2 regions of the Paenibacillus sp. FSL L8-0340 genome follow, and region 2 is predicted to be linked to the other one. Evidence: riboswitches for the same ligand, from Rfam matches in the RefSeq annotation. Region 2 holds a riboswitch; the other holds the start of a gene.

Region 1 (4,212 bases), 1.8 Mb from region 2:
GGAGATTCCAACCGATACAGGCGACTTCCGGCTCATCGACCGTAAAGTATGCGATGTGCTGCGCGGTCTCAAAGAGAAAAACCGCTATGTCAGAGGTTTGGTAAGCTGGGTCGGCTTCCGGCAGACGATGGTGGAATATGTGCGGGAGGAACGTTTTGCAGGTGAAACCAAATACCCGCTGAAGAAAATGATCCGGTTTGCGGTTGACGGCATCACCTCATTTTCACATAAGCCGCTGAAGATAGCCTCATATATAGGCTTCTTTCTCTCCTTCTCCAGTTTTGTGTATCTGTTCTTTGTATTGTTCCAGAGAATCTTTTTCACCTCATGGACGGTTCCGGGCTGGGCTTCCATCGTCGGCGTCAATTTGTTGTTTAACGGCATCGTGCTGATGCTGCTTGGCGTAATAGGTGAATATATTGGACGGATATATGATGAATCCAAGGATAGACCGCTGTATATCGTGCGTGAGACCAAGGGTTACCGGGGTAGAGAGCATGAGGAGCGGCAAGAGGACAATGATTATGGCAGATAGGAAGCTGAATGCGGGATTTGTCCAGTTTTTAAAATTCAATGCTGTAGGCTTACTGAATACGCTGATTGATTTCGCCGTATTTACCTTGCTGCATTCTCTGGGTATGATGAATACCCCGGCACAGATTATTTCTTATAGCGCAGGGACAGCGAACAGTTTCTTTTGGAACAAGAAGGTGACCTTTAAGGATAAGAGTCAGACTAGCAAGGACAGTTTTGACCGTATGCAATTAGTCCGATTCATCATACTGAACCTGGTTGTATTGGGGATATCAGTGCTGCTGATGCATCTGCTAACGGACAAATTTGAAGTTCAGGTGCTGATTTCCAAAGTACTGGTTACGTTTGTTACCGTCATCATCAATTTCTTTGGCAGCCGTAAATGGGTATTTTAAGTAAGATGTTGGGCCGTGGAGTTTCTTTATCTTAAAGATCGGGGGGATTTGATGCGTAAGTTTTCCTATTTGATTATCATTGCAGGAGTTCTAGTTATGCTGTATCCAAAAGCGAGCGAATGGTATAACGACCGGCAGCAAGAAAAGCTGCTGAAGGAGGCTGAACAGGCTTATAGTGAGCTAGCCCCTTCGTCAGAGCCCGATCTGAAAAAGCATTACGCCGAGGTCACTGCACTGCTGGCAGAAGAATCAGCTGGAGATGAACAGGCGCAGGCTAACGAACCGGCAGAGCAGGAAATAGAGGTCGGCGGTAAAGTGACCGGAATTATCACAATCGACAAAATCGATTTGAAATTGCCCATATTGGAAGGGGCGACCAAGGCCAACATGAAGCATGCCGCAGCCCATATGAAGGAAACCGCTCCAATCGGTGAAATAGGCAATGCTGCCATAGCTGCACACAGATCCAGAACTGCAGGGAGATTATTCAACAGACTGAACGAAGTAAAGGTCGGAGATACCATTTCCGTCAAGACAAGCGATCAGGAGTATGAATATGAGGTTTATGATATCTCGATTGTTGAGCCTACGGATGTGTCTGTACTGAACGGGAATAAACAAGATAAAATCCTTACCCTCATTACATGTGATCCTTTGGTAAATCCGACCCATCGGTTGATTATCCATGCGAAAATTATAAAAATTTAAATGAATGAAGTAGAAATCTAGTGATTTAGGTCTTGTAACTAGGCATTAATATGATACTATATAACTATAAAAGCTAAACACGATAACGGCAAACCTATCGAAAGGTAGGGACGCAAAGCTAAAGGGCCTTCCCTGTAAGGATGGCAGCCAGCTACCGAATGAAGAGGCTTTTTTTGTTTGTTCTTAAGATGAATCTAGTATATTCCAATAGTAGTAGGAACAGATAAAGCTTAAACGATAACGGCAAACCTATCGAAAGGTAGGGACGCAAAGCTAAAGGGCCTTCCCGGGTATGGATGGCAGCCAGCTACCGAAAGGGGTTTTATCCATGAAGAAGTTCTATTATATGTTCTTGACCTTGTTCGTCCTGGTTACTTCAGTTCAAGTAAGCACAGCTAATGCTTCCGGCGTAGAGTCGGGCTGGTTAAATACATCGCAATTGAGCCAAGGGGTTGTCCAAGTTTCCTATGATGTTCCCAAAGACAAACGTATCAAGCTCATGATTACCAAAGACAATAAGAGCTACTCTTATAACTTATATGCCTCCAAATCTACAGAAACGTTTCCACTGCAGCAGGGGAATGGCGCTTATAAAGTGTCAGTCTTAGAGAACACCAGCGGCAACAAATATAAAGTGCTTTCTTCCGAAACCGTAGACCTGAGCATGAGTAACACCAACGCCGTATATTTGAGTTCCGTACAGAATGTGAAATGGAATTCTTCCGATAAAGCAGTACTGAAAGCCAAGCAGCTCACGCAAGGGCTGACCACTGATGAAGCAAAGGTACAAGCTATCTATAATTACATCGTGGCGAATGTAAAGTACGACTACACCTTAGCAGCTAATGTTACGCAGGATTATATCCCGAACAACGATAACACACTTGCTAGTAAGAAAGGGATTTGCTACGATTATGCATCTTTGTTCGCCACCATGCTCCGCAGTGAAGGGATTCCGACGAAGCTGGTAATGGGCAATACGAGTTATGTATCTGTATACCATGCCTGGAATGAAGTATTGCTTAACGGCAAATGGGTAACGATCGATACGACAGTGGACGCCGGTTTGGGTAAGAACAAAGAAACAGGCTTCACCAAAGCGTCGAGCAAATATACAGCAGCTAAGATCTACTAATCCTGTAGAATGATGATTACCCTAAGATAACCCGCTTAATATTTAAGCCGGTTATCTTTTTTTGTTTAAGGGGTTGCTTTTTTATATTGATGTGGGGTATTATAGGTAAGCGTTGTTAGAGCGCACCCAAGTAAATAAGAAGTGGCTGAAAAGTTGTTTCAAAAAAAGCTTGCGTTTCTAAATCAAACATGATATATTATAAGAGTTGCTGGTGACGAGATAATCGGCACTGACAACGAGCTTGATCTTTGAAAACTGAACAACGAGTGAGTATGGAAATCACGCAAGTGAGATCCAAAAATTAGAGAATGTAAATTCTCGTCAGATGTTTCAAATTGAGCAATCGCTCTTTCTAAATACCAATTTGGAGAGTTTGATCCTGGCTCAGGACGAACGCTGGCGGCGTGCCTAATACATGCAAGTCGAGCGGAGTTATGAAGGAGCTTGCTCCGGAATAACTTAGCGGCGGACGGGTGAGTAACACGTAGGCAACCTACCTCTTTGACTGGGATAACTACCGGAAACGGTAGCTAATACCGGATAATTCCTTTGTTCACATGGACGAAGGATGAAAGGCGGAGCAATCTGCTACAAGGAGATGGGCCTGCGGCGCATTAGCTAGTTGGTGGGGTAACGGCTCACCAAGGCGACGATGCGTAGCCGACCTGAGAGGGTGAACGGCCACACTGGGACTGAGACACGGCCCAGACTCCTACGGGAGGCAGCAGTAGGGAATCTTCCGCAATGGGCGAAAGCCTGACGGAGCAACGCCGCGTGAGTGATGAAGGTTTTCGGATCGTAAAGCTCTGTTGCCAGGGAAGAACGTCCGGTAGAGTAACTGCTACCGGAGTGACGGTACCTGAGAAGAAAGCCCCGGCTAACTACGTGCCAGCAGCCGCGGTAATACGTAGGGGGCAAGCGTTGTCCGGAATTATTGGGCGTAAAGCGCGCGCAGGCGGCTATTTAAGTCTGGTGTTTAAACCTTGGGCTCAACCTGAGGTCGCACTGGAAACTGGGTGGCTTGAGTACAGAAGAGGAAAGTGGAATTCCACGTGTAGCGGTGAAATGCGTAGATATGTGGAGGAACACCAGTGGCGAAGGCGACTTTCTGGGCTGTAACTGACGCTGAGGCGCGAAAGCGTGGGGAGCAAACAGGATTAGATACCCTGGTAGTCCACGCCGTAAACGATGAGTGCTAGGTGTTAGGGGTTTCGATACCCTTGGTGCCGAAGTTAACACAGTAAGCACTCCGCCTGGGGAGTACGGTCGCAAGACTGAAACTCAAAGGAATTGACGGGGACCCGCACAAGCAGTGGAGTATGTGGTTTAATTCGAAGCAACGCGAAGAACCTTACCAGGTCTTGACATCCCTCTGAATCCACTAGAGATAGTGGCGGCCTTCGGGACAGAGGAGACAGGTGGTGCATGGTTGTCGTCAGC
Region 2 (4,212 bases):
CTGCTCCATAGTGAAAAGACGAAAACACTGGCTTAGCTGTGCGCTGCAATCTGTACCTCGAAACCGTCCGGATCCAGTACATAAAAGAATGATATGCGTGGATTCGGCGTGATCGGACCACGCGCTACCGGGATACCCTGGCTTTTGAAACTCTCTATCGCCTCATCCAGTGACGCCACCTCGAACCCAATGGACACACCGCATTCCGGCTTCAGAGCCGGGTCGCTTCCCTGAATAAGCTCGATCTTGGGCTGCCCCTCCGTGCCTAACATTACAATCTGTCTTCCTCTGCTTTCGAATCTGCGGTCAATCGGAAGTCCCAGAATGCTGTGATAAAAATTAAGGGATGCCTCCAGATCCCGCACCCTGAGTGTAATCCAATTCATGCTCAATATCATGTATCCTACCCCCTTTCTGTGAATTTTCTATTTTGTTCATTATACGCTATTTTGGGGCAAGCATGTTTCCAACAATCCGCAGACTCTGCTTTCGGGTAACGAATCTGGACAACTGTGCTCCGAGGTAATTTTGCGAGCCTGGAACAGTGTATATCTTCTTTTTCGCGAGTGAGCGCAGCGCAGTCTCAACTACCTGCTGTGGAGTTGCTTTCTTCCCGACTGAAGCATCCTCCGTCCCCACGACGGTGAAGAAAGCTGTATCTGTAGAACCGGGGCAAAGTGCAAAGAACTGGACTCCACGGTCACGATTCTCCCACCATAATGCGTCTGTAAAGGACAAGACAAAAGCTTTGGTTGCCCCATACACAGCCATATAGGGGAGCGGCTGAAATCCTGCGGTGGACGATACATTGATCACAGTACCAGAGCTTCTGCGCAGCATATCCGGCAAGAATAAATGAGTCATATTTACGACGGCAGCAACATTCAACATAATCTCCTCATGCTGCCGCTGGCCTGAGATTTGCTCGAACCTCCCATGAGTGGCAAATCCGGCATTATTGACCAGCAGCTCAATCTCAAGTTTCAACAGCTGGCATTGCTGGAACAATTCGCTTGGTGCACTTGCTTCCGTAAGATCCATAGCTATGACTTTGACCTTGATGTTATAGCTTCTTTCGAGCTCCGCTGCCAAGTCATCGAGTTTGTTCTTAGATCTGGCTACGAGAACCAGATGACTTCCTTGTTTAGCCAGCTGTATTGCGAATTGTTCGCCAATACCGGAAGAGGCACCCGTGACTAGCGACCATTTTCCTTGAATATTCATAAAATTATTCCTCCTATTAAAACGATGTATTCGTTAGGAAACGTTGTTTCCTGTTGAAATCATAGTAACCCGCTGGCTGGAGAAAGTCAAACCTTCTTTTTTAAAAATTTGCAAGAAGATATGTGTATGTATGATTGACTTTGTGGAATCGACTGTATAGAATGCGTGGTATATGATTGGAAACTGCGTTTCCCGAGAATAACAACATAAATAAAGAAGGCGATTAAGTTGAATGAACCTAATAATTTTGCTGACGCAAGCAATAGAAAGCTGACAACCTACCAGGAAGCCCGCTTACAGAACACAGCTAGTCTTCGTCAACTCGTAGTTGATGCAGCAGCCTTTATTCTTCAGGAAGAAGGGCCGGAAGCTGTCACCGTGCGAAAAGTAGCTCAGAAGATGGGTTGCTCGACCAAGATCATCTATAGTCTGTTTGCTAATAAAGAAGGTTTAGCCCAGCAATTATATCTGGAGGGCTGCAAAATACTCTCGAGCGAATTTGAGAGTGCTTCACAGTCAGAGGATCTGCAGCAGTATTTAATTAATCTGGCAGAAGTGTATTGGGAATTTGGCCAGCGCTACACCAGCTACTATAAATTGATGTTTGGGGGAGCATTTGCCGATTTCAAACCGGATGAGCAGAGTATGAAAGGCACTGTTACTGCTATGCGGCGCTTGTTGTCCGTGATTGTCAGCGCTCAAGAGCAAGGCCTAATCGCCGGTGATTCAAATGCGGAATTTATTGTAGGTACGATTTGGTCCTCTCTTCACGGAGTGATTCACCTGCACATAGGAGGACATTTGGGAAGTGTCGCAGCGTCGCACGCAGTGTATAAAGGAACGGTAGCTCTGCTTGCAAACTCGCTGTTTGCACCTGCAGCCGCAGCCAAGCATTTAAAGCAGGAGTAATTAGTGAAATCCTTTATATAGGTCCTGGGTTCGAATCCTGAGAGTCTATAACACAATTAAACGGCAGAGATGCCGTTTTTTTGTTTCTATATTTGTTGTAAATCTTTACAAATGCCGAAGAACGAAGCCTATTTCTGAAAAAAGGAAAAGATATATAAGTAAGGGAGAACTAGGACTTATTAATTTTATAGGGATAAATTCCGATAAAGAAAGAGTCCTGTACATCTAAAGTCACACTTGTATACCCATAACGGGACAGAAAAACCGAGTTTGAAACAAAGGCAAATCCGTACGAAAGTCGGAGACGCAAAGCCACGGGTCTACTTCATCCAAAGGAGGATGTTAAGACAGCCGGGCCGCTCAAGGCACTTGGTTTTTTGGCGTGCCTACAAATAGCGCTAGGGGAGAGAAGTAAATGAGGTTTATTAGGAAAGGGAAGTTTTCGCGGATGGTTGTTTCCGCAGTGGCGGTGAGTTTGCTTGTGGGCCTGATTAGCGGCGGCCTTAGCATGAAGCAGGTTTTGGCTGCCGGGACCGATCCGGGTAGAACGGACTATAACGTATCCGGTAACCGGATCGTATGGCTGGAAGCAGGGGCCGATGGGGTGAAGCAGGTTCACGCGATGAATCAGGCCAGTGGTGCCAGCACTGTTCTTACATCGGGTTCATCCGCCAAGGATGCGCCTTATGTGAGCGGCAACGTTGCAGTGTGGGCCGACAAAGGAACAGAGCAGGAGTCTTCACTGAACTGGGATATTTACACTGCCGATCTTGAGACGGGTACCCGAAGAAAGCTTAACAAACAGTCTGGCACATATGGCAATCCGACTACGGATGGAGCCGGTGTAGTCTGGTACGAGCGCAAAAATTACGGCAGCATGATCTATCATGATCTGGCTACGGGTGTTGAAGCCGACCTTGGCGAAGGACGTTTCCCGGTGCTGGCCGGCGGCAATGTGGTGTATAAGAATGCCCGTGACGGGGGGCTCAGTCTGCTCCATTTGAAAAGCGGAGCTACGCGTGCACTTGTTAGTCTGGGCGGAGCAAGCTATGTGGACTGGTTTGTTTTTAACGGCAGCGATGTGCTGTTTAAGCAAAAAAATGGGTCTTCCGAGAGCAAATATGTGATTCTGAATATCAAGGATCTGACTGCTCTGCCTGTGGATCTCACCGAGATGAAGCCTGGAGGAACCCAGTATGCCTTCATGTCGATAGGTGAAGGGCAGGCAGTTTTTCAAGAGGAGAGGGACGGTGCTGCCACATTGCAGCAAGTGAACCTTTCTACATATGCAGTGAAATCACTGCCAGCAATAGAGCCCGGAACGAAGCTGATCGGCATTACCGGGGATAAGCTGCTTTACAGCAAGAAGGATGACTACATAGAGTCGATTGACCTGAAGGAAGGATCAACCCCTCCGAGTCCGGGAGCCACTCCAAGTCCAGCGGTAACCCCAACCCCAGGAACGACTCCAACTCCAGGGACAACCTCAAATCCAGGTGCAGTTCCAAATCCAGGCGCAGATCCGAACCCGGGTTCAACCCCGGAAGTGAAGACCCCTGTAGTAACCGGAGCCAAGGACAGTCAGGTTATCGGAAGTGCTGGAGGTACTTTGTCTGTACTGAATGGCTGGGCACGGCTGGAGATTTCAGCAGGAACCTTCCCTGACAATACCACTGTAAGCTTGGCCCAAGCTGAGCTGGAGAAAGAAGTACTGCTCGACGCAACCGGCAAAAAGCTGCTGAAGGCAGGTTCTGCGTGGCAGGTGCAAGCGAGTGCTCCGTTCCTGATGCCGGCCAAGCTGACGGTAAGGTACCCGAAGGAAGCGCCTTGGACGACAGGCCGTGAGAAGCTTGGAATCTATAGCAACGATCCGGCAAAAGGCATATGGAACTATATTGGCGGAGTGACTGCGGCGGAAGACGCCGTTGTTCAATCCAGAATTACAGCTTCTGGACTATATGCGGTAATGCTACGCGGAGCTGAATTCACAGATATGTCAGGCCACTGGGCGCAGCAAGCAGTAGAGGTGCTGGGGGCTAGGGGGATTGTAAACGGGATGAACGGAACGGCTTATGCGCC

The links. A riboswitch is a leader RNA that binds a small molecule or an ion and turns the genes downstream of it on or off. The one in region 2 is predicted to bind cyclic di-GMP.
Region 1: linked by a shared signal. The riboswitch ahead of NST07_RS03185 (transglutaminase-like domain-containing protein) and the one ahead of NST07_RS10895 (S-layer homology domain-containing protein) in region 2 are both predicted to bind cyclic di-GMP.

What each region holds. Positions count from the first base shown of each region.
Region 1 covers NZ_CP151967.1:693,092-697,303, forward strand. The annotation lists gene NST07_RS03170 (glycosyltransferase family 2 protein) at 1-535, shown strand, start outside; gene NST07_RS03175 (GtrA family protein) at 525-929, shown strand; gene NST07_RS03180 (class D sortase) at 1,026-1,637, shown strand; cyclic di-GMP riboswitch class I at 1,715-1,796, shown strand; cyclic di-GMP riboswitch class I at 1,870-1,952, shown strand; gene NST07_RS03185 (transglutaminase-like domain-containing protein) at 1,966-2,772, shown strand; rRNA gene NST07_RS03190 (16S ribosomal RNA) at 3,134-4,212, shown strand, end outside.
Region 2 covers NZ_CP151967.1:2,464,841-2,469,052, forward strand. The annotation lists gene NST07_RS10880 (VOC family protein) at 33-398, opposite strand; gene NST07_RS10885 (SDR family oxidoreductase) at 445-1,224, opposite strand; gene NST07_RS10890 (TetR/AcrR family transcriptional regulator) at 1,453-2,133, shown strand; cyclic di-GMP riboswitch class I at 2,404-2,497, shown strand; gene NST07_RS10895 (S-layer homology domain-containing protein) at 2,549-4,212, shown strand, end outside.